2 regions of the Burkholderia latens genome follow, and region 2 is predicted to be linked to the other one. Evidence: riboswitches for the same ligand, from Rfam matches in the RefSeq annotation. Region 2 holds a riboswitch; the other holds the start of a gene.
What was found. Region 2 has a riboswitch for cobalamin ahead of cobA (uroporphyrinogen-III C-methyltransferase). Riboswitches for the same ligand answer to the same signal wherever they lie in the genome.
Positions count from the first base shown of each region.

Region 1: another riboswitch for cobalamin. It lies ahead of WK25_RS24825 (TonB-dependent receptor domain-containing protein); the one in region 2 lies ahead of cobA (uroporphyrinogen-III C-methyltransferase).

Region 1 covers NZ_CP013438.1:1,229,601-1,244,107, forward strand. Annotated here, with positions in the region: gene WK25_RS24785 (acid phosphatase) at 1-232, shown strand, start outside; gene WK25_RS24790 (phosphoenolpyruvate carboxykinase (GTP)) at 392-2,257, opposite strand; gene WK25_RS24800 (isocitrate lyase) at 3,003-4,589, opposite strand; gene WK25_RS24805 (YbaK/prolyl-tRNA synthetase associated domain-containing protein) at 4,995-5,525, shown strand; gene WK25_RS24810 (helix-turn-helix transcriptional regulator) at 5,522-6,160, shown strand; gene WK25_RS24815 (threo-3-hydroxy-L-aspartate ammonia-lyase) at 6,217-7,191, shown strand; gene WK25_RS24820 (hypothetical protein) at 7,322-7,555, shown strand; cobalamin riboswitch at 7,701-7,893, shown strand; gene WK25_RS24825 (TonB-dependent receptor domain-containing protein) at 8,237-10,165, shown strand; gene WK25_RS24830 (LysE family translocator) at 10,224-10,862, opposite strand; gene WK25_RS24835 (Lrp/AsnC family transcriptional regulator) at 10,978-11,439, shown strand; gene WK25_RS24840 (VOC family protein) at 11,504-11,914, shown strand; gene WK25_RS24845 (copper-binding protein) at 12,078-12,428, opposite strand; gene WK25_RS24850 (DUF2182 domain-containing protein) at 12,465-13,202, opposite strand; gene WK25_RS24855 (DUF1326 domain-containing protein) at 13,253-13,897, opposite strand; gene WK25_RS24860 (hypothetical protein) at 14,115-14,363, opposite strand.
Region 2 covers NZ_CP013435.1:1,742,366-1,756,872, reverse strand. Annotated here, with positions in the region: gene cobJ (precorrin-3B C(17)-methyltransferase) at 1-373, shown strand, start outside; partial or broken gene WK25_RS32045 (IclR family transcriptional regulator) at 418-540, opposite strand; gene WK25_RS08175 (DUF1993 domain-containing protein) at 787-1,377, opposite strand; gene WK25_RS08170 (YaiI/YqxD family protein) at 1,500-1,952, opposite strand; gene WK25_RS08165 (vWA domain-containing protein) at 2,035-2,649, opposite strand; gene WK25_RS08160 (ATP-binding protein) at 2,718-3,815, opposite strand; gene cobN (cobaltochelatase subunit CobN) at 3,812-7,630, opposite strand; gene cobW (cobalamin biosynthesis protein CobW) at 7,637-8,734, opposite strand; gene WK25_RS08145 (HoxN/HupN/NixA family nickel/cobalt transporter) at 8,761-9,819, opposite strand; cobalamin riboswitch at 10,006-10,269, opposite strand; cobalamin riboswitch at 10,443-10,607, shown strand; gene cobA (uroporphyrinogen-III C-methyltransferase) at 10,797-11,546, shown strand; gene WK25_RS08135 (cobalamin biosynthesis protein) at 11,543-11,920, shown strand; gene cobO (cob(I)yrinic acid a,c-diamide adenosyltransferase) at 11,953-12,555, shown strand; gene WK25_RS08125 (cobyrinate a,c-diamide synthase) at 12,559-13,899, shown strand; gene WK25_RS08120 (M20 aminoacylase family protein) at 14,006-14,507, opposite strand, start outside.

The DNA.
Region 1 (14,507 bases), on a different replicon from region 2:
GGTTGGCGATCGCTGGGGCCCAGGCTCGCGGATTCCGGCACTCGTGATCTCGCCGTTCGCGAAGAAGGGTTACGTCGATCACACGATGTACGACACGAACTCGATCCTGCGCTTCATCAGCCGCGTGCACGGGCTCGCGCCGCTCGACGGTGTGGCCGCGCGCGACAAGGCATTCGCGTCGCGCGGTGCGACGCCGCCGGGCGACCTGACGAACGCGCTCGACCTCGGCTGACGCACGACGGGCGTACGCTCGCCTTCAACGGCAAGGGCGCCGCCGCGGTGCAACGCGGTCGCCCCTGAGCATCGCGCAAGCGAAAACGTCCCGCGCCGGCCATCGAAGCCGGCGCGGGACGTCCCCGCCGCGTTCAGGTCGTGAGCCCGATACTGCCCGTCACGCGCCGATACGCTGTTCGATCTTCTTCATCGTATCGGTAAGCTCGGTCGGCAAACGCAGCTTCAGCGTGTCGAACAGCGCTGCGTGCAGCTTCAGTTCGTCGCGCCATTCGTCGGCATTCATCGACGTGACCGCATCGAACTGCTCGCGCGTGAAGTCGAGCCCGTCCCAGTGCAGGTCGTCATACGCGGGCGACACGCCGAACGCGTGTTCGCCACCGCCGCCATTGGCTTCGAGACGATCGAGCATCCACTTCAGCACGCGCATGTTCTCGCCGAAGCCCGGCCAGACGAACTTGCCGTTCGCGTCCTTGCGGAACCAGTTCACGCAATAGATCTTCGGCAGTTTCGCGCCCGCGGCTTCGAGCTGCTTGCCGAGCTTCAGCCAGTGCGCGAAATAGTCGCTGACGTTGTAGCCGCAGAACGGCAGCATCGCAAACGGGTCGCGACGCACGATGCCCTGCTGGCCGACGGCCGCGGCGGTCGTCTCCGAGCCCATCGTCGCGGCCATGTACACGCCTTCGACCCAGTCGCGCGCTTCGGTCACGAGCGGCACCGTCGTCGAGCGGCGTCCGCCGAAGATGAACGCGTCGATCGGCACGCCCGCGGGATTCTCCCAGTCCGCGTCGATCGACGGGCATTGCGACGCAGGCGCGGTGAAACGCGAGTTCGGATGCGCGGCCTTGCGGCCGGTCTCCTTGCCGATTTCGGGTGTCCACGGGTTGCCCTGCCAGTCGGTGAGCTTCGCGGGCGGCGTGTCGGTCAGGCCTTCCCACCACACGTCGCCGTCTTCGGTGAGCGCGACGTTCGTGAAGATCACGTTCTCCTTCAGCGTCGCGATTGCGTTCGGGTTGGTCTTCACGCCGGTCCCCGGCGCGACGCCGAAGAAGCCCGCTTCCGGGTTGATCGCATACAGGCGGCCGTCGCGGCCCGGTTTCAGCCATGCGATGTCGTCGCCGATCGTCGTGACCTTCCAGCCGTCGAAGCCCTGCGGCGGAATCAGCATCGCGAAGTTGGTCTTGCCGCACGCGGACGGGAACGCCGCCGCGACGTGATATTTCTTGCCGGCCGGCGACGTCACGCCGAGGATCAGCATGTGTTCGGCAAGCCAGCCCTCGTCGCGGCCCATCGTCGACGCGATGCGCAGTGCGAAGCACTTCTTGCCGAGCAGCGCGTTGCCGCCGTAGCCCGACCCGAAGCTCCAGATTTCGCGCGTGTCGGGGAAGTGCACGATGTATTTCACCGGATTGCACGGCCACCGCACGTCCTGCTGGCCCGGTTCGAGCGGATGACCGACGCTGTGCACGCACGGCACGAAATCGCCGTCCTCGCCGAGCACGTCGTACACGTCGCGGCCCATGCGCGTCATGATCCGCATGTTCACGGCCACGTACGGGCTGTCGGACAGCTCGACGCCGATATGCGCGATCGGCGAGCCGAGCGGCCCCATCGAAAACGGCACGACGTACAGCGTGCGACCGCGCATCGAGCCGCGGAACAAGCCGTTCAGCGTGTCGCGCATTTCGCCCGGCGCGATCCAGTTGTTGGTCGGGCCGACGTCGTCGGGCGAGTCGGTGCAGATGAACGTGCGATCTTCGACACGCGCGACGTCGGACGGATCGGACTGCGCGAGATACGAGTTCGGGCGCTTCGCCGGGTTCAGGCGAATCAGCGTGCCCTGATCGACCATCGCCTGGCACAGCGCGTCGTATTCTTCCTGCGAACCGTCACACCAGACGACGCGCTCGGGCTCGGTGAGCGCCGCGATGCGCGACACCCAATCGATGAGCTTGCGATGTTTGACGAATGCCGGGGGAGCGATCAGCGGGCCGTGCGTCGCTTCGGCCAAAGAGATTTGCGACATGGAAATGTCTCCAGATTATTGGGCGGGGATGGAGGATGCGGGGCGGGCCCGCGAGATGCGGAATGCGGTCGGAGCGCAGGTTGAAGCGACGCGCAACACGGGACGCGCGAACGGTGCGCGTGTCGATGCCGCGATGCGGGCGAGAGAATGTGATGTCTCGTATAAGCGAGCGAACGCGAGTTTCGCCATGCAAGCAACCTGCCGTACAACGCCATGCCGGCCAGCATACCATCGCCGTTATTGGGCGGGCGTTGCGTTGCAACAAGAAACAACTGTGACGACGTATCGGCACGCGCGTTGCAGACAAGTCCTTTTTACTGCATCCACGCGCACGCTTTGGGGACGAATCCGGCGGGACGGCCGTGCGGCAAGGCTTTCGGGGCGACGGAAAAATTGGCGTCATGGATGCGCACGCGACACACGCGAATGCGTGCGGAGCGAATTGGCGTTTTCGCTACTCAGGCAAACCCTGAATTAGGTTGCGTACACAAACATCTGTCGCGAAGCACCGCGTACGGCACCGCTCAAAACGGCGCACCGGGCAATCCGGGGTAATACGCGCTCGGCGATTTCAACGTCGATGAACGGCGTCGCGCGCTCGCGCGGAGCACTGCACGTGCGGTCGATTTCGACGCGACCTCCGTGACCGCGACGAGCCGGCACGTCGTAACGCCGCCGCGACTGCCCGGATGGAAAAACGCCAACCCGTGATTAACGGATTGGCGTCGTGCCGCAGGTCGGACGATTACGCGAACTGATTCATCGTGTTGTCCTTGCCAGCCGCCTTCAGCGCTGCTTCGCCGCTGAAGTATTCCTTGTGGTCGTCGCCGATATCCGAGCCGGACATGTTCTGGTGCTTCACGCACGCGATGCCCTGACGGATTTCCTTGCGCTGCACGCCGGCCACGTAGCCGAGCATGCCCTGGTCGCCGAAGTATTCCTTCGCGAGGTTGTCGGTCGACAATGCGGCCGTGTGATACGTCGGCAGCGTGATCAGGTGATGGAAGATGCCTGCTTCACGCGACGCATCGGCCTGGAACGTGCGGATCTTCTCGTCGGCGATTTTCGCGAGTTCCGTGTCGTCGTACTCGACGCTCATCAGGCGTGCGCGGTCGTACGCCGACACGTCCTTGCCCTCGGCCTTCATCGCATCGTAAGCCTGCTGACGGAAGTTCAGCGTCCAGTTGAACGACGGGCTGTTGTTGTACACCAGCTTCGCGTTCGGAATCACCTTGCGGATTTCGCGAACCATGCCGCCGATCTGCGCGATGTGCGGTTTCTCGGTTTCGATCCACAGCAAGTCGGCGCCGTTCTGCAGCGACGTGATGCAATCCAGCACGCAACGCGCCTCGCCCGTGCCCGCGCGGAACTGATACAGGTTGCTAGGCAGGCGCTTCGGACGCAGCAGCTTGCCGTCGCGCTTGATCACGACGTCGCCGTTGCCCAGTTGATCGGCCGACAGTTCTTCGCAATCGAGGAACGAGTTGTATTGATCGCCCAGGTCGCCCGGCGTGTTCGTCACGGCGATCTGCTTGGTCAGGCCGGCGCCGAGCGAGTCGGTACGTGCGACGATGATGCCGTCGTCCACGCCCAGCTCCAGGAATGCGTAGCGGATCGCGCGGATCTTCGCGAGGAAGTCCTCGTGCGGCACCGTGACCTTGCCGTCCTGGTGGCCGCACTGCTTCTCGTCGGACACCTGGTTCTCGATCTGGATGCAGCATGCGCCCGCTTCGATGAACTGCTTCGCGAGCAGGTAGGTTGCTTCGGCGTTGCCGAAGCCGGCGTCGATGTCGGCGATGATCGGCACGACGTGCGTCACGTGGTTGTCGATCTTTTCCTGGATCGCGGCCTTCGCGGCAGCGTCCTTCGCCGCATCGAGCTCGCGGAACAGCCCGCCCAGCTCGCGTGCGTCGGCCTGGCGCAGGAACGTGTACAGCTCGCGAATCAGTGCGCTCACCGAGGTCTTCTCGTGCATCGACTGGTCCGGCAGCGGGCCGAACTCCGAGCGCAGCGCGGCGACCATCCAGCCCGACAGGTACAGGTAGCGGCGTTCGGTGCTGTTGAAGTGCTTCTTGATGGAGATCATCTTCTGCTGACCGATGAAGCCGTGCCAGCAGCCGAGCGACTGCGTGTACTTGGAAGGATCGGCGTCGTAGGCGGCCATGTCCGCGCGCATGATTTTCGCGGTGTAGCGCGCGATGTCGAGGCCCGTCTTGAACTTGTTCTGCGCACGCATGCGCGCCGCATACTCGGGATTGATCGCATTCCACGCGCTGCCGTAGGTTTCCTTCAAAGCAGCCACTGCGTTGATGTCGTCTTGATATTGGGACATGTCTATCTCCTGGGAACGAAGCGCATTTGGGTAAAGAGTTCAGCGTGCCCGCCGCGTGTGACGAGGCGAACTGCATGGACTCAATACTAACGCCGGTCATCGCGGTTTCGAACGAGTCTTATATAAGACATAAGATATAAATTTCTCTTGTTTTTCAATGAGATAAGCGCGCCTTTTTGCGATGCAAAACAGGTTTTCAAGCGGCGGAAAGGCCGTGCGTCGCGAATCGCCGCTGCATTCCGCGATATGAAACGGCCTTTCGGCACTCGAAGAAACGACAGCTTTCGCGGCCCCGGCATTGTCTTTGCCACGGTCATGACAAAACGTCTATACTTGGACAATTCTTCGAACCCAAACCGGTCCGCCGCGCATTGCGAGGCGCCGCTCCTCCCGCGAGGCCCCCCGATGAGCGACTACCCCGTTTTCGATGCGCTGTGCGACCTGCTGGCGACCGCCAGCGCGCGCTTCCGGGTGCTCGAGCACCCGGCCGAAGGCAAATCCGACGTGATCGCCGCGATCCGCGGCACGCGTCCCGAGCAAGGCGCGAAAGCGATGCTCTGCACGTTCAAGGACGGCGGCGACGCCACCGCGCTCGCGGTGATCCCCGGCCATCTGAAGATCGATTTCCGCAAGGTCGCCGACGCGGTGGGCCGCCGCAAGGCGACGCTCGCGCCACCGGAACTCGCGGCCGCGGTCACGGGCTGCGTGATGGGCGCCGTGCCGCCGTTCGTGTTCGACGCGAACGTGACGCTCGTCGTCGATCCCGCGCTGATCGAACTCAATGACGAAATAGCGTTCAACGCGGGCCGGCTCGATCGTTCGATCGTGCTCGATGCATCCGACTACGTGCGGATCGCGCGCCCGCTGCTGGCCGGCATCACCCGGCCGCAAGCCGTCGACGCGAACCCCACGCGCGCGCTCGAGGCCGACGCATGACCGCGCCCAGCCCGACGCCGCAATCGGAACAGGCGTCGCTGATCGAGCAGGTGCTGCGCATCGCCGAAGGCCTCGGTGCGATGCTCGCGCCGTTCACCGAGGTGGTCGTGCACGACCTGCGCACGCCCGAGCACGCGATCCTCGCGATCCACAACAACCTGTCTGGCCGAGCGATCGGCGACCCGGCGACCGAACTCGGGCTCGCGCGCATCGCCGACGACAACTTCCCGCAGGTGCTCGCGAACTACGCGAACCGCTTCGCGGACGGCCGCACCGCGAAGAGCACGTCGGTCGGGATCAAGGATTCGAGCGGCCGCTACGTGGCCGCGTTGTGCCTGAACGCGGACATCACGCTGTTCCGCGGCTTCCAGGGAATGCTGAACCAGTTCTGCAGCATCGACGGCGTGCCGGTCGCGGAAACGCTCGATCCGGCCGGCGCGGATGCGATCCGGCAACGCATCGACGCATTCGCTACGCGCCTCGCGACCACACCGCGCGAATTGAAGACCGATCAGCGCCGTGCGCTGATGCAGACGCTGAAGGCGGACGGTTTCCTCGACGTGCGCCGCGCGATGGAGATCGTGTCGCAGCATCTCGGCGTATCGCGCGCCACCGTATACAACGATGCAAAATGACGCGTGCCCTCGGGCCGCCCCGCTTACCTGTTGACTGACCTTCCGACGAGCGACTCATGCACACTCCGCCCCTCCCTACCTATGACGACGTCGCGGCCGCCGCGACACGGCTCGAAGGCCACGCGCACCGCACGCCCGTGATGACGTCGCGGACGATCGACGAAGCGCTCGGCGCGAAGGTTTTCTTCAAGTGCGAAAACCTGCAGCGCATGGGTGCGTTCAAGTTCCGCGGCGCATTCAACGCGCTGTCGCGCTTCGACGCAGCGCAGCGCCGACATGGCGTCGTCGCGTTCTCGTCGGGCAACCATGCGCAGGCGATCGCGCTGTCGGCGCGCATCCTCGGCATCCCGGCGACGATCGTGATGCCGCAGGACGCGCCGGCCGCGAAAATGGCCGCGACACGCGGCTACGGCGGCAACGTCGTCACATACGACCGCTATACCGAGGACCGCGAGCAGATCGGCCGCGAACTCGCGGAGCGGCACGGGCTCACGTTGATCCCGCCGTACGACCACCCTGACGTAATCGCGGGCCAGGGGACGGCCGCGAAGGAGTTGTTCGACGAAGCCGGTCCGCTCGACGCAGTGTTCACGCCGCTTGGCGGCGGCGGCCTGCTGTCCGGCACGGCGCTCGCGACGCGCGCGCTGTCGCCGCACGCGAAGCTGTACGGCGTCGAGCCGGAAGCCGGCAACGACGGGCAGCAATCGTTCCGGTCCGGGTCGATCGTCCACATCGACACGCCGCGCACGATCGCCGACGGCGCGCAAACGCAGCACCTCGGCAACCTGACGTTCCCGATCCTGCGCCGCGACGTCGACGACATCCTGACCGCGACCGACGCGGAACTCGTCGACTGCATGCGCTTTTTCGCAACCCGCATGAAGCTGGTCGTCGAGCCGACCGGCTGCCTGTCGTTCGCGGCCGCGCGCCGGATGAAGGACGAACTGAGAGGCAAGCGCGTGGGCATCGTGATCAGCGGCGGCAACGTCGATCTCGAGAACTTCTGCGCGCTCGTCTCGGCGCACGCATGACCGGCGCGGCGCGCCGATGACGCGATGAAGCCCGCGTCGTCCGTGCGCCGCCGCTCCTTTACGCCGCGTTAAGTTTCGCGCCCTACACTGATTGCATCATCCCGCAGTCGGTCGTGAAGAAGGAGCCATCATGAACACGCACGCGATCGTCGCCGCCGCTCTCGCGACAGCGTCCATGCCGACGTTCGCTCAACCGCATGTCGCGTCATCCGTTTTTTCCGCCGCGGCGCCGCGCGACCACGTCGAGCAGGCTGCCGGTCACTCATCCGCAGGCCTCGTGCTCGCGAAGATCGATCAGAACAATTCGCCGCCCGATCGCGGCGGCGATCCTGGGGGCCGCGCGCACGCCGGCATGCATATGTAGTGCTGCAGCCGCCGACGCGCCGTTTCATCAGACATGAAACGCGCGCTGCACGCGCAAAAGAACGGTTGTGGGAAGCGTTGCCCGCACACTGACGTTTTTTCGCACCCCGTTCCCACCGGCAATTGACGCGCGCAAGCGCTCGCCATTACGCTTGCGCGCTGATGGTTCCCGACAACGGGATTAAAAGGGAACGCAGGGAGGCCATGCCTCGAATCTGCGGCTGCCCCCGCAACTGTAAGCGGCGAATCCGCGCCACCGCACGCCACTGGGATACCGGGAAGGCAGGCGCGCATAACGACCCGCGAGCCAGGAGACCTGCCATCGACCCGAGGTCCAAGCAGCCGCACCGGGCGGGGTGTCCCGGCGCGCCAGGCACCGCCTTTGGCGGTTGCCCCCGTTGCATGGACGGCCCGACCTCAGGACCCTTCAGATGTCCATTCTTTTCGTAATCGCTTGCGCGCCGCAGGCGTTGCACCGGCGCGTCGCCCGCCCACGCGGTCGAGGCGCGCCCATGTTCGGCGCCGCGGCACCGGCGTCGCCCGGCGCGTGGCCCACGCACGATGACGACACGCGGCGCCCACGCCGTCACATTCCGCGATGATGCGCCAGCCCGCCGCGCGCGCCGCCGCGCGCCCCGCTTACGCTCGCCGTACCCGCAACACGATCACGTTTCGCTGCCTCATGAACCTTCGCCACTTTCTCGCCACGTCCGCCGCCACCGCGCTGCTGGCTCCGCTTGCCCACGCCGCCGGCGACGCGGCGCCCGCACAGCCGTCGCCGTCCGCGGACGCCCCCACCCTGCCGACGATCAGCGTGACCGACACGCGGCACCTGCCAGAGTCGTTCGATCAGCGCTATGCGACGACGCAGGTGCTCACGCGCGCCGATCTCGAGCGGCTGTCGCCGAGCGATCCGAGCATCACGCAGGCGCTGGCGACGTTGCCGGGCGTGACCGTGTCGCAGAGCGGCGGCCCGGGCTCGTCCGCGTCGGTGAGCATCCGCGGCTCGTCCGCGAGCCAGGTTGCCGTATTCATCGACGGAATCCGGATCGGCTCGCCGACCACCGGCGTCGCGCCATGGGCAGACCTGCCGACCGAAGCATTCGAGCGCGTCGAGGTGATTTCGGGGCCGGCGGCCGCATCGTTCGGCGCGAACGCGATGGGCGGCGTCGTGCAGTTGTTCACGCGCCGCGCGGCCGGCCAGCCGAACCAGACCACGGCGTCGTTCGGCGGCGGCTCGAACAAGACCTTCGACACGCAGCTGCGCACGTCGGGCACCGTGCCGTCGACCGGGCCGCTCGCCGCGCTCGGCGGGCTCACGTATGCGCTCGGCCTGCACGACTACAACACGGCCGGCATCGATTCGACGCGGCCCGTGCTGCCGTACCACGAGAACGGCCGCAACCCGTATCACGCACAGGATCTCGACGCGCGTCTCGGCTACGCGCGCGACAACTGGTCGGTGTCGACGTTCGCGCTGTATCACCGCTCCGACCTGTCGTTCGACAATGCCGGCTTTGCGAACCGCGAGCTCGATCATCAGCTGACGACCGGCATCGCGTTCCATCTCGACATCACGCCCGACACGCAGTTCGACCAGTCGTTCGGTTTTGCGAACGACCGCCAGTTCCTGTACGCGAGCGATCCGGCCATCCCGACCGACCAGATCAACTCGCAGCGCATCAGCACGTCGACGTCGCTCACGCACCAGGAGCGCGGCCTCCATCTGTTCGGCCTGCCGCTGTCGGGTGAGACGAAGCTCGCGTACGACTTTACGCGCGAACAGGCGTTCCTGCCGGTCGACGTGCCGGACGGCGTGCCGACCCGCAACGATTCCGCATTCTCGCTGCATCAATCGGCCACGCTCGGCAGCGTGACGATGTTCGTCGCGGGCCGTCACGAAATCATCGCGGGGAAAGCGGTAAACACCGGCAACGCGGCGCTTTCGTGGGCGATCACGCCGGTGTACACGGCGCGCGTGTCTTATGGCAACGCGTTCCGCCTGCCGTCATTCAACGACCTGTACTACCCCGGCTATGGCAATCCGGACCTGAATCCGGAGCGCAGCAATACGGTCGAGGCCGCGCTCGACGCGAACACCGCGTACGGCACGTTCAGCGCCGCGATCTACGACACGCGCGTGAGCAACCTGATCGCGTACAACCCCGCGACGTTCTCGCCGATCAACATCGGCCGCGCGCATATCCGCGGAATCGATCTGTCGTACAAGGGCGCGATCGGCCGTTCGACGCCCGTCAGCGTCGCGATCGGGATTCTGAATCCGCAGGACGAAACCAACGACAGCTGGTTGAGCCGCCGGCCGCGGCAGACCGTCAGCGTCAACATCGACCACACGTGGGACGAGCTGAAGCTGCACGCGCTGAGCACGGGCGCGTCGCTGACCTACGGCGGCACGACGTTCGACAACCCGGCCAACACGATGTATCTGCCGTCGTACCTGACCGTGAACCTGCGCGCGTCGTACCGGATCAACTCGCGTCTGACGGTGTCCGCGTCGCTGTCGAACCTGTTCGACCGTCAGTACATGACCGCGTACGGGTACAACACGCTCGGCCGCACCGCATTCGGCAAGGTCAGCTACACGTTCTGACGCGCGCCGCGCACGCGTCGGCGCCCGCCATCACGGGCGTCGACGCCGCACCGGTGCATCAGGCGCCCACGACGCCGCGCACGCCCGCGACCAGCTGGATCGCGCCGAACCCCGCAATCACGACGGCCGAGGCGCGCGACAGCCCGTGCATGAACGCCAGCGACATCTTCATGCGCAATGCGGCGGTCGCACTGCTCAGGCACAGCCACCACGTGGCCGACCCCACGAACACGCCGGCGACCATCAGCGCGACGGTCGGCCCGATCGTGCCGTGCTGCGGGCCCGCCAGCGGGCCAAGCGCCGCGAAGATCCCGACGAACGACAGGATCGTCATCGGGTTCGACAGCGTCAGGCCGAACGTCGTGAAGAAATCGCGCAGCACGGTGGTGCGCGCCACGTCGCGCCGTGCCGCCGCTGCCGCCGGCGCCTGTCGTGCGATGCCCGCGGCCAGCCACACGAGAAACGCACCGCCGCCGATCTTCAGCACGACGGTCAACATCGGAAACGCCGTGACGATGCCCGCGACGCCGAGCGCGCCGAGCAGCCCGTAGATCGCGTCGGCGCACGCGGCGCCGATGCCGGTCGCAAAGCCCGCCTGGAAACCGCGGCTCAGGCTGCGCTGGATGCACAGCATGCCGATCGGCCCGACCGGTAATGCGATCGACAACCCGATCACGACGGACTTGATGAACAGCATGGCCGGCTCCTCGCGACATGCAATGACTCGAACCGTTATCGTAGGGAAAGTCCGGTCGCCGCTGAACGCGGTTTTTAAGGAAAAATGGCCGCTTCACCTTAAAAGCTCCGCCACGATGGACGAACTCGACTGGAAGATACTCGCGCAATTGCAGACCAACGGCCGCATCAGCTATACGGAACTGGCACGCCAGGTCCACCTGTCGGTGCCGGCGGTGACGGAGCGTGTGAAGCGTCTCGAAGCGGCCGGCGTGATCGACGGCTACACGGCGCGCGTCAATCCGGCCGCGGCCGGCTACCCGGTGAGCGCGCTGATCGGCATCACGGTGCCGCAACCGGCGAAGGCCAAATTCCTGAAACTGCTGGAAACGATCCCCGAAGTGGTCGAGTGCCATCACGTGACCGGCGCGGATTCGTACGTGATGCGCTTCGTCGCCGTCAGCATGACGCATCTGGAGCAACTGATCGAACGCATCAACCTGTACGGCGAAACGCGCACGTCGATCGTCATGTCGACGCCGCTTCCCGCGCGCGGGCTCGTGCGTCCGGCCGCGGCGGGCAAAGCATCGCGGGCGTGACAGGACGCCCCGCTCTGCGCGATGCTGTGCAATGCGCACCTTGCACGAACCGGATACCCTTGCCATGCCAGTCATCGGACTCAATCATTACAACCTGCGCGCGGACCGGGCGACGCTCGACACGCTGCGCGATTTCTACGTGGATGTCGTCGGCCTTGAACCCGGCTATCGGCCGCCGTTCCAGAGCGCGGGCTACTGGCTGTATGCGGGCGAGCACGCCATTCTGCATCTGTCGGAAGCGCGGCCCGGCGAGGTGCGGACGTCGCACGCGGTCAATACGTTCGACCATATGGCGTTTTCATGCGAAAACGCGGCGGCGATGGAACGGCGGCTCGCCGACGCGCGGGTCCGGTACTCGCGCACCTACGTGCCGCTCACGCGACAGCTCCAGCTCTTTTTCACCGACCCGGCCGGGAATGGTATCGAGTTGAATTTTGCGCGGCCGGAAGACATTTCCGGCGACGATGCGGGTTAGCGCCGCCGCCTCGCGTATATCGGTCGCGGTCACATGCCGCGCTTGCGCGGGCCGCAGGACGGCCCGCGAATATCGCGGCGGCCGGCCCGAGCCGAAGCGATGCCGCCGTATGCGGCGACTCGACTCCGCGTGCACACGCACGGCGGCCGCGACGCCGATCGAATCACCGTTGCTTCACGAGCTTCACGATCGTCAGCGCGCCGTTCACGCGCTCGATCCGCACCTTGACCTTGTCACCCGCATGCAGCGACTCGATCATCGCCGGGTCGCCGGCCTTGAACGTCATCGTCATCGGCCCCATGCCGACGTTCGCGAGCGGACCGTGTTTCAGCGTCAGCGTCCGCTGCACCGCATCGATCCGTTTGACTTCCGCATCGGTCAACGCAGCATCGGGCGCCGATGCCTTCATGTCGCCCATGTTCATGTCGGACATGCCGCCGGCCGCGCGCACAGGCATGGCCAGCGCAACGGCCATCATGCCGAGCACGGCGACAGCAACGCAGCGAATCTTCATGGAGTCATCCCGACCTGGCAATGACGAACGCGATCGTCAAACCAGCAACGTCGCGATCGCCCACACAATCAGCACGCTGCCCAGCGCACGGCCGACCTGCTCGCCGCCAGGCAGCACTTTTTCGACGAGCACGATAAGCGATAACGCAACGATCCACACCACGTTCATCACGCCGCCGACGAACAACAGCGCCATCAGCAGCCAGCAACAGCCGACGCAATAGGCGCCGTGACGCACGCCGAGCACGAAGCTACCGGCCGCACCCGGGCGCGCATACATGGTAAGAAACCGCACCGGCGACCGGCACTGACGCAGGCATGCGCGTTTCAACGGAGAAAACTGATAGACGCCGGCCAGCGCGAGGACGAACGCGGAAAGCGCGGCGCTCTTGGACCACAGCATCATCCCGGAGATCAGGCCGGCCGGCTGCAGCAGCATCTGCATCGCGGCCGCGCCGGCAGAGAACGCGAGCCATGCGACCAGATATCCGGCCAGCAGCAACGTCGACGCGATCGCCGCGCGCGATCCGTCCGTACCGCGATACCGCAGCACACGCCGGTACAGCAGCACGAGCGGCGCCGCGCCGGGTGTCATCATCGCGATCATCATCACCCACCACATCATGACCACGGTGGCCGGTGACGGATCCATCGCGCCTGCGTCGTCGGCGAGCCGATGCGGGAACAACGCGAGCGCCGTCATGTCCGTCGCCGACATGCCGGTGCCGGCGCCCGTCCAAAGGTATGCGCAGCACACGCCGACCAGCGCCGCCATGCCGAGCAGCGTGACGATACGCTCACGCCGCAGAACGTCGTCGAGCACGATCACGCGACGGCGCGATGCCGGATCAGCCCGTGGTTGTTCATGTGCAGCCGTGCGAACTGCGCATAAGTGCGCTCGAGATCCAGTTCGATGTGGCCGCGCGAGCGGCCGGTGCCCGAACCGATCTCCGCCAGCTCGTATTCGAAGCCGTGCGGCAGGTCGATGCGTGCGCGATGCTCGGCGCCCGTCACCGGATTGCGGATCGGTTCGCCGACGAGGTCGAACACGCCGTCGACGCTGATCCGGCCGCGCCGCGCATCGACATCGACGTCGAAGTCGATCTTCGCGAAGATCGGCTCGTAGGCCTGTTCGAGCGTCGACGCGAACACGGCGAACATCGTCGCAAATGGATCGGTATCCTGACCGGTCATGATCTTCAGCACGGCGTCGCATTGCGCGGGGCTCGCGCGTTCGTCGACGATCGGCTGGCAACGGCCGCGGCCTTCGTGAATCGCGCCCGGCCACTGGAACACGACGGCGATCCGCACGCCGTCGAGCACCACGTCGCCGTAATGGCCGCTGTCGATCGAAATCGCACCCATCGCTTCGCAGTGGCCATGCGTCGGCAGCGAATTGAACTGGCAGGGACAACCGTATGAACAATTGCAGTTGATCAGCTCGGTTCCCTGAATCTCCCACGGTGTCATGGCATCACCTCGCGCGATCGGTGGCACGTAACGCTTCGAATCTAGTGCACCGCACAGCCGAAAGCAAAGTACGCCTTCCGTGCCGGTCGGCGGGCGAGGGTTCGCGCTGGCACGGGCGTGTTGCCCATGCGGATTGAGACGTGCGGGCTCGCGGCACTGCCGCCCTGCGTCCTGCACCGTCGCGCCGGCGCTCTCGCAACGGCTGGCCGCCTCGCGATCAACCTTGTTTCTTCGGCGCGCGTGCGACGGCAAACCATGCCATCACCGCGCCCGCGACCCACGCGCAGGTGAGCAGCAGGTCGAAATCCATCATCCCTTCGAAATTGGCGGTGTTCTCGAAGCTGCAATACCGGCTGCCATGGAATTCGATGCAGCCGCTGACGATCCACTGGACGTGCATGAACACGTGATAGAACGCGAAAGTCGAAGCGATGATGGCGACGCGCAAGCGTACGGGCGTTTTCATTCGGCGTCGAAGGTGATGGACGGAGCTGGGCTGACGCCGATCTTATGACAGCGACGTCGCATCACGCAATCGGTCGCGCGCAAATCATCGGACACACAACCATGCGCGCGCCACGCCATCGGCATAAACCCGATGAAAAACCAT
Region 2 (14,507 bases):
GCTCGGCCACGATTTTTGCGCGATCTCGCTGTCGGACAACCTGAAGCCGTGGGACGTGATCGAGACACGGCTGCGGCATGCCGCGCAGGCCGATCTGGTGATGGCGTTCTACAACCCGATTTCGCGTGCACGGCCATGGCAACTCGATCGTGCGCTCGACGTCGTGCGCGCGCATCGCGCGGCCGATACGGTCGTCGTGCTCGGGCGCGACATCGGCCGCCCCGGCGCGACGCTCGCCACGACGACGCTCGGCGCACTGCGCAGCGATCAGGTCGACATGCGCACGATGGTGATCGTCGGTTCGTCGACGACCCGGCGTTTCGCGATCGGTGGCGGCCGAGAGTGGGTGTATACGCCGCGCTGGTATCGCTGAGCGTTATACGGACGAGCGGACCGTCCCGCCTCCGCCGCCGCGCTTCACGGCCCCTGCTGCCCGTGCCCCTGCTCCGTCAGCAACCGCGCTTTCGCATCGACCAGCAGCGCCGCGTGTGCGTCGCAATGCTGACGAATCCGCTCGGCCGGTCCGGCGACCGATAACCCCGTCGAGCGTCAGCGCAACCACGATCTCCGACGCGCAGGCCACGGCCGTAATGTGCTGCGTGATGTCGGCCGGCGCGCATTTCCGAAGGCGATTCCGCCGAGGCCTGGCACACCGCGCCGGCCGGGTCACACCATTTCGTTATCGGCCACGATCGTGCCGCGATCGCGTGGCATCGGCGCGGCAACATGTTGCCGCGCCGATGAATAACGTGCGCATCGTCCGCGCGCTTCGCGGCGCGAACCGTGTCAGCCTTGCGGAATCGTGCCGGGCCGCACGTACGCCAGCATGTGCGGCACGTAGTCGGCCTTGCCGAGTTCGACGCCGTGATGGCGCAGGATCGCGTACGCGGCGATCGAGTGAAAGTAGAACTGCGGCAACGCCCAGTCGCGCGCATACTGCTCGCCGGTCATGTCGAACGCAATGCCGTTCGGCAATTCGAGCGCGATCGGCAACGCGGCGCCGCCATCGAGCGCGTCCGGCGCGAGTTCGCCGAGAAAGGCAATCGTGCCGGCGAGAATGCCTTGCGCGTCGCTCAGCGTGCCGGGCTGCGCATCCGCATGCCAGCCGGCCTCCCGCAACGCGAGCAGCGCATCAGGCAGCGGCTCGCCGCGCAACCGGTGCACGGGCTCCATCGCCTGAAAGCACGAGAACCGCACCTGCGCGGCGAGCGGATACATGTCGGGCGCGAGCTTGAGCATCAGCAGCGCATCGGGCGTGCCGGATGAATCGGACGCGTCGCCCGCGGCCTGCCGATGCGCGACGGCCTTGTCGAGCCACGCGGATTGCGCGCGCAGCATCTGGGTGAAGGTTGGAACGAGAAGTTGGGTCAGCGACATTCATGCCCTCCGATGAGTCGTTCGCACCGCACGATCAATGACGCGGCAGAATCCATATTCTGCCGCAGCAGACGATTCGACGCGAAACCGGTGACGCATCGCCGCGCCGGCCCGCGAGCGCGTCAACGCTTGCCGTGGCGGGCGAGAAACCGGTCGAGCTGCGACGCGAACGCGTTGCCGTCGCGTGCGCTGAACGGCGCCGGGCCGCCCGTGTCGATGCCCGCGCTACGCAGCTGGTCCATCATCGCGCGCGTCGACAGCCGCTCGTCAATGTTCTCGCGGCTGAACCAGTTGCCGCGCGGATCGAGCGCATGCGCGCCCTTGTCGAGCACGGCGGCGGCCAGCGGGATGTCGGCGGTGATCACGAGATCGCCCGCTTCCGCGAGCTCGACGATCCGCGCATCCGCCACGTCGAAGCCGGCCGGCACCTGCACCGCCCTGATGAACGGCGACGGAGGCGTGCGCAGGAACTGGTTCGCGACGAGCGTCACGCAGATCTCGGCACGGCGTGCGGCACGAAACAGCATGTCCTTGATGACCGCGGGACACGCGTCGGCATCAACGAGTATTTGCATGGCAGCGTTCCAGTCGGCAGAAACGGCGATCATAGCGCAGCGCCGGCGCGCGCTCCGCGCAATCGGGCGTTCGATCAGCCGATCAGCCGGCGAGCCCCGCGCACAGCGCCGCCGCCGTCGTCCATTGCGCGCCCCATGCGTCGGCGAGCCGCCTGCCCTGCCCGACCCGCACGGCGGCGTCATCGAAGTCGACGAACACGACGTGATCGGCATCCACCGGCTTCGGCGGCGTTTCGCGCGTGCGGCCATCGGACAGCACCCACAGCCAGCGCTGCTTGCCCGCGGCCGGCGTGCGTCTTGCGTCGCGCGCAAGCATTTGCGCGGCGGCCGCGATGCCGTCAGCAAGCGGCGTGCCGCCGCCGCCGTCGACCGGTTCGAGCCAGCGCGCATTCCACCAACGCGGCACGGCCGGACCGAAGCGCCGCGCGGCGCCGTCGCCGCCGAAACAGATCAGCGCGGTTTCCGTGCGCTCACGCGCAGCCTGATCGAAATACGCGACGATCAGGCCTTTCGCGAGCGCGAGCCGTTCGTGCGACAGCATCGACGCCGAACAGTCGAGCACGAAGCAATGGAGCGCACGCGGCGCACCGGCCCGTTTGCGAAAGCGCAAATGGCTCGCGTGCAGCGGATCCGAGCGCTTCGCGGCGAGCGTCGGCGGCCACGCAATGGCCGTACCTGCGGGCACCGCACCCGGCACACGTGCCGCAGCGCCTGGCTGCCATCGAGGACCGCGAACGGCGTTCGCGGCGGCGCGGGCTCGATGGCTCAGCGTTTTTTTAGCGGCAACGGCACCACGCCTTTCACGTCACGCAGGCCGGCCGGTTCGGGCGGCAGGTAACCCCAGTCGCCTTGCGAGGCCGCCGCACCGTCCGGTGCCGCGCGTGCTCGATCGCCGGAATGCTCGCGTGCTTCCGGCGGCGAACGGCCGTCGCTGGCGCGGCCGCGTTCGCCGTTCGATTGCGACGCGGGCGACGCCTCCGACGACGGCGGCGTGGGCGCACGGCGCCGATGACGCAGTACCGCATCGGCCACGCGTTCGACATGCGCGATCGTCACCGCGTCGGCGTGCTCGAGTGCCGCGAGCGCGCGCGCGGCGCGCAACATCACGAGATCCGCGCGCAGCCCGTCGACAGCGGCGCCGATGCACAGCGCGCTCACGCGTGCATGAACCGCATCGCCGAAATCCAGCGACGCGAGCCGCGCGCGTGCCGCATCGATCCGCTCGCGCAGTTCGGCCTGCGCGGCCGCATGATGCGCGCGGAACGCATCCGGATCGAGATCGAATGCGAGCCGCGCCTTCACGATCCGCTCGCGCTGTGCGGCGTCGAAGCAGTTCTCGAGTTCGACCATCAAACCGAAGCGGTCGAGCAGTTGCGGGCGCAACTCGCCTTCCTCGGGATTCATCGTGCCGACCAGCACGAAGCGCGCGTCGTGCGCGTGCGACACGCCGTCGCGCTCGACCACGTTCACGCCGCTCGCGGCGACGTCGAGCAGCGTATCGACGAGGCCGTCTGCGAGCAGGTTCACCTCGTCGACATACAGCACGCCGCGATGCGCGCGGGCGAGCAGGCCGGGGCGGAAACGCACGCCGTTGTCGGCGAGCGCATGCGCGAGATCGAGCGTACCGGTGACCTGCTCGTCGCTCGCCGACAGCGGCAGCGTGACGAATTCGCCTTCCGGCAGCAGTTCCGCGAGTGCGCGCGCGGCGGTCGATTTCGCGGTGCCGCGCGGCCCGCTGACGAGCACGCCGCCGAGCGACGGGTCGATCGCCGCGAGCAGCAGCGCCTGCTGCAGCGGCTGCTGTGCGACGAGCGCCGCGAACGGAAATACCGCGCGCGCGCGATGCGTTGTCGGATCGGTCATCGCCGCTTTCCTTCCTGGAGTTGTTCGCTGTCGAGCCAGACCGCTTCGATCCGCTCGCGATAGTCGCCCGGCTGCTGCCACAACCCGCGCTGCATCGCTTCGACGAAGCGTTCGCAGATGCCGTGCAACGCGTTCGGATTGTGGCGTTCGAGGAACGCGCGCGTGTCGGCGTCGAACAGGTACGCGTCGGCAACGAGCGCGTACTGATGATCCGACAACACGCGCGCGGTCGCGTCATAGCCGTACAGGTAATCGACGGTCGCGGCCATTTCGGCGGCCCCCTTGTAGCCGTGGCGCTTCACGCCGTCGAGCCATTTCGGATTCACGACGCGCGAGCGGATCACGCGCGCGATTTCCTCGCGCAGCGTGCGCATCCTCGGCGCGGCCGGATTCGCATGGTCGCCGTGATAAACGCTCGGTTGCCGCCCGGACAGATGGCGCACGGCCGCCGTCATGCCGCCCTGGAACTGGTAATAGTCGTTCGAGTCGAGGATGTCGTGCTCGCGGCTGTCCTGGTTCTGCACGACGACGTCGATCGTCGCGAGCCGCGCGCCGAACACGTCGGGCGCCGCGTCGCCCGCACTGTTCTGCGCGTACGCGTAGCCGCCCCATTGGCGGTACGCGCCGGCGAGATCGGCGTCGGTCTGCCAGCGGCGCTGGTCGATCAGCTCCTGCAGGCCTGCGCCGTAGCTGCCGGGCCGCGCACCGAACACGCGCCAGCCGGCGCGGCGCCGCGCTTCGTCGGGCGCAAGACCTTGCTCGATCCATTTGAGGCGCTCGCGCTCGATGCGCGCCCGGATCGGGTTCAGCTCCTCGGGCTCGTCGAGCGCGGCGACGGCCTGCACCGCCGCGTCGAACAGGTGCATCAGGTTAGGGAACGCGTCGCGGAAGAAGCCCGACACACGCAGCGTCACGTCGATGCGCGGCCGGTCGAAAATCTCGATCGGCAAGATCTCGAAGTCGGTCACGCGATGGCTGCCGTGCGCCCACTTCGGCCGCACGCCGAGCAGCGCGAACGCCTGCGCGATATCGTCGCCGCCAGTGCGCATCGTCGCCGTTCCCCACACCGACAGGCCGATTGCACGCGGATAGTCGCCGTGATCCTGCAGATGGCGCTCGATCAGCTGCTGCGCGGATTTCAGCCCGAGCGACCATGCGGCCTGCGTCGGCACCGCGCGCGTGTCCACCGAATAGAAGTTGCGGCCCGTCGGCAGCACGTCGGGACGGCCGCGCGACGGCGAGCCGCTCGGCCCGGGCGGCACGAAGCGGCCGTCGAGCCCGCGCAGCAACTGGCGCAGCTCCTCGCCGCCGCATGCGTCGAGCGCGGGCATCAGCGTCGTACGCACGCGTTCGATCACTGCAAGCGTGTGCGGCCATTCGCCTTCGGGCGCCGCGCCGCTCGCGACGCCGCCGGCACGATCGCCGTCCGACGCGCACAGGCCATCGAGCCACTGCTGCGCGAGCAGTTCGAGCCGCTCGCGAGTATCGCCCGCATGACGCCACGGCGACGCGTCGAGTGCCTGCAACACGGCCGGCCGCGGCCCCGTCCACGGCGCGGCCCAATCTGCCGCGAGCGGATCGAACGCGTCGCCGAGCGCGAGGTCGCGTGCGAGCGCGCCGATCAGCCCCGCGCGATCGTCCTTGCCGTCGCCGACCGGAAAGCGTGCGAGCGCGAGCAACGTATCGCGCCGCTGCCGACCGGCCGGCGATGCGCCGAACACGTGCAGCCCGTCGCGAATCTGTGCTTCCTTCAATTCGCACAGCCATGCGTCGACGCGCGTGAGCAGCGCATCCTCGTCGCCCGCATCGCGCGGCGGCGACACGCTCAGCTCGTCGTGCAACCGATGCTCGGCGATCGTCGCGAGAATCGTCTTGCGCAGCAGCTTCGCGCGCCGCGCATCGACCATCAATGCTTCATAGTATTCGTCGACCTGCCGCTCGAGATCCTGCAGCGGCCCGTAGTTTTCCGCGCGCGTGAGCGGCGGCATCAGGTGGTCGACGATTACCGCCTGTGCGCGGCGCTTCGCCTGGCTGCCCTCGCCCGGATCGTTGACGATGAACGGATACAGATGCGGCAGCGGCCCGAGCGTCAGATCGGGCCAGCACGCGTCCGACAGCGCGACGCTCTTGCCCGGCAGCCATTCGAGATTGCCGTGCTTGCCGAGATGGATGACCGCATCGATGCCGAACGCATCGCGCAGCCAGAAATAGAATGCGAGATACGCATGCGGGGGCACCAGCTCCGCATCGTGGTAGCTCGCATAGTCGTTGTCGTCGCGCGAGCGCGACGGCTGAATGCCGACGAACACGTTCCCCGCGCGCCAGCCGGCAATCGGAAAGCGCCCGTGCCGCAGTGTCGGATCCGCTTCGGGTGCGCCCCAGCGCGCGTTCAGCGCGTCGCGCACGGCAGCCGGCAGCCGCGCGAAATGCGCGACGTAATCGGTCAGCGCGAAACTCTGGAACGCCGGGCGCAGTGCGCGCTCGGCCGGATCGTTCGTCACGCCTTCGGTGAGCCGCGCGATCAGCGCGTCGCCGTCGGCCGGCAGATCGGCCACCGCATAGCCCGCGTCGCGCAGCGCCGCGAGCACGCGCAGCGCGGACGCCGGCGTATCGAGCCCGACGCCGTTGCCGATTCGCCCGTCGCTTTGCGGATAGTTCGCGAGGATCAGCGCGATCCGCTTGTCGGCATTGTCGAGCGTACGCAACCTGCACCAGCCGCGCGCGAGCGCCGCGACGAACGCAATCCGCTCGGCGTCCGGCTGATAGCGCACGACGTCGACTTCGGTGTGCGGGCAGCGATAGGCGAGCCCCTTGAAACTCACCGCGCGCGTGACGATGCGCCCGTCGACTTCCGGCAGCGCGATATGCATCGCGATGTCGCGCGCATGCAGCCCCTGGTTGTCGGCCACCCATGCATCGCGATTGCCGCCGGACAGGATCACCTGAAGCACCGGCGCGTCGCCCGCGAGCACGTCAGGCTCGGGGCTGTCGATCGCTCCGGCCGCGAACGCCGTGGTGTTCAGCACGAGCGCGACGCGCTGCGTGTCGCACAGCTGCGCGATGACTTCTCGGCTCACCGCGTCCTTCAGCGACGTGACGGCGATCGGCAGCGGATTCAGTCCCTCGTGCACGAGTGCATCGGCCAGCGCGTCGAACACGGCCGTATTCGCGGCCTGCCAGTGCGCGCGATAGAACACGATTGCGACGACGGGCGCGCCGGGCGTCCAGCGTGCGCGCCAGTCCTCGACGCTAGCCGGGTCGCGCGCCGGGTGATAGAGCGCGGCGGCCGGCAGCGGCCGCGGCGGCTCGGGTTCGTCGCCGAAGCCGAGCGTATGGAACGCGATGCTTCGCAGCAGCGCTTCCGCGTTGTGCATCCCGCCTTCGCGCAGGTAGCGCCACCACAGCCGGCACAACTGCGGCGCGACCGTGCTCTTCGCGACGAGGTTCGGATCCTCCTGCAGATCGCCCGAGAACATCGCGAGTTGCTGCCTGCGTTGCGACGCGAGCGACACCGCCTGTTCGATCCCGTACGGCCAGTACGCTTCGCCGCCAAGATGATCGATGACGACCGTCTTCGCGTGACGCAGCACGTCGTCGACGTAGAAGTCGACCGACGCCGGCTGCCGCAGAAACGTGACGTTCGCGAGCCGCACGCTCGGGAACCCTCGCGGCAGCTTCGGCACGATGCTCGCGAGCAGCGACAGCGTCGTGTCGGCCGAGCTCAGGATCACGATGTCGGCCGGCTGCTGGTCGATCCGCACGACGCCCTGCGTATCGTCGACGAAGCCGCCCGGCGTGGTGCGCAGCAGGTGCATCGTGCGTCACGCCTGCTGCGTTTGCGCCGCGCACGCGGCGTCGAACGCTCGCTGCAACGCGGCGGCGTCGAGATCTTCGCCGATCAGCACGAAGCGGCTCGCGCGCGGTTCGCCGTCTTGCCAGCGGCGATCGAAATAGCTGTCGAAGCGGCGGCCGACGCCCTGGATCACGAGCCGCATCGGCGCATCGGGCAGCGCGGCGAAGCCTTTCGCACGGTAGATCGTGTGCGTCTCGACCACATGCCGGAGCGCCGCGATCGTCGCATCGCGCGAGCCTGCGTCGCCCGACACCACGACCGAATCGAAATCGTCGTGATGATGGTCGTGATCGCCGTCGTCGGCCGAGCCGTGATGGTCGTGGCGCAGGTGAATCGTTTCCTCCGACGCCGATTCGAGACCGAGCAGCATCGCCAGATCCAGTTCGCCGCGCGTCGCGCGCACGATCTTCACTTGCGGCGGGATCTCGTCGCGGATCGCCGCTTCGATGTCGGCGAATTGCGCGTCGGCGACGAGGTCCGCCTTGTTCACGATCACGAGATCGGCGGACGACAGCTGATCCGCGAACAGCTCGTGCAGCGGCGATTCATGGTCGAGGTTCGGATCGGCGCGACGCTGCGCGTCGACGGCCTGCGGATTCTCCGCGAACTGGCCGCTCGCGGCGGCCGGCCCGTCCACGACGGTCACGACCGCGTCGACCGTGAAGCTGTTGCGGATCGTCGGCCAGTTGAACGCCTGCACGAGCGGCTTCGGCAGCGCGAGGCCCGACGTCTCGATCAGCACGTGATCGATGTCGGCGCGGCGCTCGACGAGCGCTTCCATCACCGGATAGAACTCTTCCTGCACGGTGCAGCACAGGCAGCCGTTTGCGAGTTCGTACAGCTGCCCCGACGCTTCCACCTGCGCGCCGTCCGCGCCCGCGGCGTCGTCGCAGCCGATGCCGCAGCCCTTGAGGATTTCGCCGTCGATGCCGAGTTCGCCGAATTCGTTGACGATCACCGCGATACGGCGGCCTTGCGCGTGCTGGAGGATGTGCCGCATCAGCGTGGTCTTGCCGCTGCCGAGAAAGCCCGTGACGATCGTGACGGGAAGCTTGCGTAGGGTCATGGTAGATCCTGGGTCGAATGAGGGAGTCAGGCCGAGAGCGTCACGTCGATCTCGTCGTAGCGTTTGAGCCGGTAGATCGCGGCCGACACGATCCAGCACGCGACGAACAGGCCGATCACGACGTAGCCGAGCATCCCGAAATGCGATGCGACCATCGTGGAGAACGCCCATATCGGGCCTTCCAGCGACAGCTTGTCGGCGAGCAGCGCGAGCACTTCGATGCCGCCGATCAGCGCGGCGACCAGCACCGACACGAACGTGATCGTCATGTTGTAGTAGATCTTGCGGATCGGCCGCACATACGCCCAGCGATACGCGCCCATCATCAGGATGCCGTCCGTCGTGTCGACGAGCGTCATGCCCGCGGTGAACAGCGCCGGCAGCGCCATCACCGACCAGAACGACATGCCGCCCTGCACCTGCGTCGCCGAAATGCCGAACAGCGCGATTTCGGTCGCGGTATCGAAGCCGAAGCCGAACAGGAAGCCGACCGGATACAGGTGCCAGCTGCGCGACACGAGGCGAAACAGCGGCCGGAACAGGCGCGCGAGCACCCCGCGCCGGTTCATCATCATGTCGAGATCGGCATCGACGATCGCCTCGCCGCGGCGGGCCGCGCGAAACGTCCGGTACACGGAGATCAGGATCAGCAGGTTTGCGGCCGCGAGCACCAGCAGGAAGAATGCCGACACGCTCGTGCTGATCACGCCGCCCCAGGTCTTCATGCTTTCGAAGCGCGCAAGCGACGCCGCAGTCAGCGCAACCGCCACCGACATCACGATCACCACGGTCGAGTGGCCGAGCGAGAAGAACAGGCCCGCGCCGAGCGGGCTGCGGCCTTCCTGCATCAGCTTGCGCGTAACGTTGTCGATCGCGGCGATATGGTCGGCATCGACCGCGTGGCGCAGCCCGAACACGTACGCGAGCAGCGCGGTGCCCAGCAGCACGGGCTGGTCGCGAAACGCGACGAAGGCCCAGATCCACGCGGCGACGTTGAACGTCGCGAGCAGCGCGTAGATCGCGACGATTTTGCCGCGCAGCCCGGACGGGCTGTCGTTGAACAGGCGGAAGAACGAGTCGAGCATGATGCTCCTTTGCGAACGGTCGACATGGTGAATGCCAACACGGCTGCCGCGTGCCCTGCCCGCGCCGCCTGCCGCTCGCCGCGCCGGCCCGCGCATGCATGCTGCTGGCGGATCGGCGGACGAAGCGGGAAACGTTCGGACGTCTGGGCGTACTGCGGCCGTGGACGATGCGCCGCCTCCCCGCGGCGCTGAACCCAACGTCCTGGCCGGTATCCGGGCTGACGAACACGCCGCTTCGCCTTCCCGGATGCGCGGCATCCAGTGGCGGTCGTCCGCATGCGGCAGGCATGCGGCGAAGCGGCGCTGCGTCGCGCTGCGCGCGACGCGTTCGCTTACCGTTGCGGGGGCAGCACAGGTTGGCTCGACTGCGGTGCAGGCAGGCTCCCTGTTTCCCGTTTAACTGCGCACGCCGGAGCGGCACGCGCGAGCACCAAAACGCGTGCGAGTGTAGGCGGCGGTGCGGGGAGCGTCAAGGCGCATCGGGCGCCGGCGCGGCGCCCGGCATGGCAGCCCGCCGCGCCGCGGGCCGGCTGCGACGCCCGCGCGGCGGTTCGCGCGGGCCGGACGCTGTGCTATCGTATGCGCCGCGTTCGGTGCTCGCGCCCGCCCTCCGGCGAGCGCAGTTAAACGGGAAACAGGAGGCGGAAAGCCGCCCGGCCTGTGCTGTCCCCGCAACGGTACGCCGCCCGCGCGCCGCGGTTCCCCCGCACGCGCCCAGGCCGCCCGCGATGCCACTGCCCTCCGGGGCGGGAAGGCTGCGGCCTGGCAAGCGGCCAGCCCGGATACCGGCCGACGCAAGGGGCGCGCCAACGGCGCGCCGAACGCCCTGTCCGCGAGGGACGGACAGGGTGCGCATTCCGCCCGCGCGTGCGCGGGTTTCGCCGATCCGCCATGCCCTGCCTGCCCGCCGGCCGCCGATGTGCCGCTCGCTGTCCCGTTCCCACCGCTACCGCACGGTGCGCGCCGTGCCGCGCCCGATGAGCCGCGCGTGGCTTGTGGGCGCCGGCCCCGGCGACGCCGATCTGCTCACGCTGAAGGCCGTGCGCGCGATCGCCGCGGCCGACGTGCTGCTGGTCGACGATCTCGTGAACCCCGACTTATTGCGCCACGCGCGCGCCGACGCGCGCATCGAACACGTCGGCAAGCGCGGCGGTCATGCGTCGACGCCGCAAGACGCGATCGTCGCCGCGATGCTCGCGCACCTGCGCGCGGGCCGCAGCGTCGCGCGGCTCAAGGGCGGCGACCCGTTCGTGTTCGGCCGCGGCGGCGAAGAATTGCTCGCGCTCGGTGCCGCCGGTTACCCGGTCGAGGTCGTAAACGGCATCACGGCCGGTATCGCCGCACCGGCCGCGCTCGGCATTCCGGTCACGCATCGCGGCGACGCCCAGGGCGTGATCTTCGTCACGGGGCACGGTGCGGGCGCCGACGAACCCGATTGGCGCGCGCTCGCCGCGACGCGAATGACGATCGTGATCTACATGGGCATTCGTCGCCTCGACGCGATCGCGGCGGCGCTGCGCGACGGCGGCATCGCCGGCGACACGCCGTGCGCGGCGATCGAGAATGCGACGCGCGACGGGCAGCGGCACGTGCTCGCGACGCTCGATACGATCGTCGAACGCGTGAGTGCGACCGGCATCGGGTCGCCCGCGATCGTCGTGATCGGCCGCGTTGCCGCGCTCGCCGACGAGCCGGCCGTGCGCGCCGCGCTCGGCGCGCGTGCATGATGCGCGTCGCGCTCGGCATCGGTTTCCGCGCGAACGCGAGTGCCGCGCAACTCGATGCCGCGATTCGCGCGGCGCTCGCGCAGCATCCGGACGTCGAGCCGGCCATCGTCGCGACACTCGCCGACAAGGCGCGCGCCCGGGCGCTGCGCACGCTGTGCGCGCGGCGCGGCTGGCCGCTCGTCGCATTCGACGCGGCGCAGCTCGCGCTGTGCGCGTCACCCGCGTTGAGCCGCCCGTCGGCCGCCGCCGTTGCGCGCTTCGGCGTGACCGGCGTGGCCGAGCCGTGCGCGCAGCTCGCGGCGCCGGCCGGCCGGCTGCTCGGCCCCAAATCCATCGTGGGCGGCGTGACGGTCGCGCTCGCCGGCCCGCTCTGAACTTTTGTTTCGCTTTCGACAGGACGACTCCGATGAAGACCGATGCCGAATCCCATCAGCGGATGACCGAGCGCCGCCGCGCCGGCCATGAAAAAAAACAGGCGGCCGCCACTCAGGAAAAGGGCCTGCTGATCGTCAACACCGGCAACGGCAAGGGCAAGAGCACGGCCGCGTTCGGGATGGCCGTGCGCGTGCTCGGCCACGGGATGCGCCTCGGCGTCGTGCAGTTCATCAAGGGCGCGCTGCACACGTCCGAGCGTGACTTCCTCGGCGCGCTTGCGCAATGCGACTTCGTGACGATGGGCGACGGCTACACGTGGAATACGCAGAACCGCGACGCCGACATCGCGACCGCGCGCAAGGGCTGGGACGAGGCGCGCCGGATGATCGAAAGCGGCGAGTACCGGATGGTGATCCTCGACGAGCTGAACACCGTGCTGAAGTATGAATATCTGCCGCTCGACGAAGTGCTCGCGACGCTGGTCGCGAGACCGGCGTCGGTGCACGTCGTCGTCACCGGCAGGCATGCGCCCGATGCGCTGATCGACGCGGCCGACCTCGTCACCGAGATGCGGCTCGTCAAGCATCCGTACAAGGAACAAGGCGTGAAAGCACAGCCCGGCGTGGAGTTCTGACCGATGCCGGCCTGCCCCGCGCTGTTCGTGAGCGCGCCCGCGTCCGGCCAGGGCAAGACGTCGGTCACGGCCGGCCTCGCGCGGCTGCACCGCCGGCTCGGCCGCCGCGTGCGCGTGTTCAAGACCGGGCCGGACTTTCTCGATCCGATGCTGCTCGAACGCGCAAGCGGCGCGCCCGTGCATGCGCTCGATCTCGGAATGGTCGGTGAAGCCGGCTGCCGCTCGCTCCTTGCCGACGCCGCATACGACGCGGACCTGATCCTGATCGAAGGCGTGATGGGGCTGTTCGACGGCACGCCGAGCAGCGCCGACCTCGCGGTCGCATTCGGCGTGCCGGTCGTCGCGGTCATTTCCGCGAAGGCGATGGCGCAGACGTTCGCGGCGATCGCGTTCGGGCTTGCGCGGTTCCGGCCGGGCCTGCCGTTTCACGGCGTGCTGGCGAACCGCGTCGGCTCGCCGCGGCATGCGCAGCTGTTGCAGCAGGCGTTACCCGGCGACTTGCGCTGGCTCGGGCACGTGCCGGCCGATGCGGGGATCGCGCTGCCGGAACGGCATCTCGGCCTGCACCAGCCGGCCGACATCGCCGACCTCGATGCGCGGCTCGAGCGCGCGGCAGATGTGCTCGCCGGGACGGCGCTCGCCGACTTGCCCCCCGCCGTCACGTTCGCCGAACCGGACGTTGCCGCGCCGCTGCCGCGCGCGCTCGCCGGCAAGCGGATCGCGATCGCGCGGGATGCGGCGTTCTCGTTCATCTATCCGGCGAATCTCGCGCTGCTGGACGCCCTCGGCGCTCGGTTGCAGTTCTTTTCGCCGCTGGCGGACGAGCCCGTGCCCGCCGATTGCGATGCGCTGTTCGTACCCGGCGGGTACCCGGAGCTGCATGCAGCGACGCTCGCGGCGAATGCCGTGACCGCGCGCACGATCCGCGCGCACGCGGCCGCTGGCCGGCCGATCGTCGCGGAATGCGGCGGGATGGTGTACCTGTGCGAATCGCTAGCCGACGCGGATGGCGTGACGACCAAGATGCTCGGGCTGCTGCCGGGCCATGCGACGATGCAGCGCCGGTTCGCGGCGTTGGGGATGCAACAGCTGGAGACGCGCACCGGAACGATGCGCGGTCATACGTTTCATTATTCGCGGCTCGATACGCCGCTGGCGCCGGTGGCGACCGCCGCGCGGCCGGATGGCGAACCGGGCAGCGGCGAAGCCGTATATCGCTCGGGCGCGATCGTCGCGACGTACATGCACATGTACTGGCCGTCGAATCCGCACGCAGCGGCGGCGCTGTTCGGCGGGGACGCGTTCCAGGTTCGGCGCGTCACACCGGAATCGCGAGACCGCTGATGCGTGATCGCTTGACGCGCTGCCAGCGATGACGAATGCCCGCTCGATGCCGATGCGACGATGCGACGATGCGGAACGCGGACCACACGTTCGCCGTCACTCGCCGTCACACCAGAAACGCCTCCGCGAGCTTCACCCAGTACGATGCGCCGGTCGGCAGCGCCGCGTCGTTGAAGTCGTAGCCGGGGTTGTGCACCATGCAGCCGCCCTCCCCGTCGCCGTTGCCGATGATCAGGTAGCAGCCCGGCCGCTTCTCGAGCAGGAACGCGAAATCCTCGCTGCCGGTGAGCGGCACCATCCCGTCGATCAGGTTCGCTTCGCCGGCCCATTCGCGCGCGACGCCGCGGGCGAACTCGGTCATCCGCTCATCGTTGACGAGCACCGGGTAGCGGCGCTGATAGTCGATCGTCGCGGTCGCGCCGAATACCGCCGCCTGCGCATGGACGACTTCCTTGATGCGCGTCTCCAGCAGATCGCGCACGTCCGGCTTCAGCGCGCGAACGGACAGGCGCATCTGCGCGCGATCGGGAATCACGTTCGGTGCATCGCCTGCATGGATCGCGCCGACCGTAACGATCGCCATGTCGAGCGGCGACACGTTGCGCGAC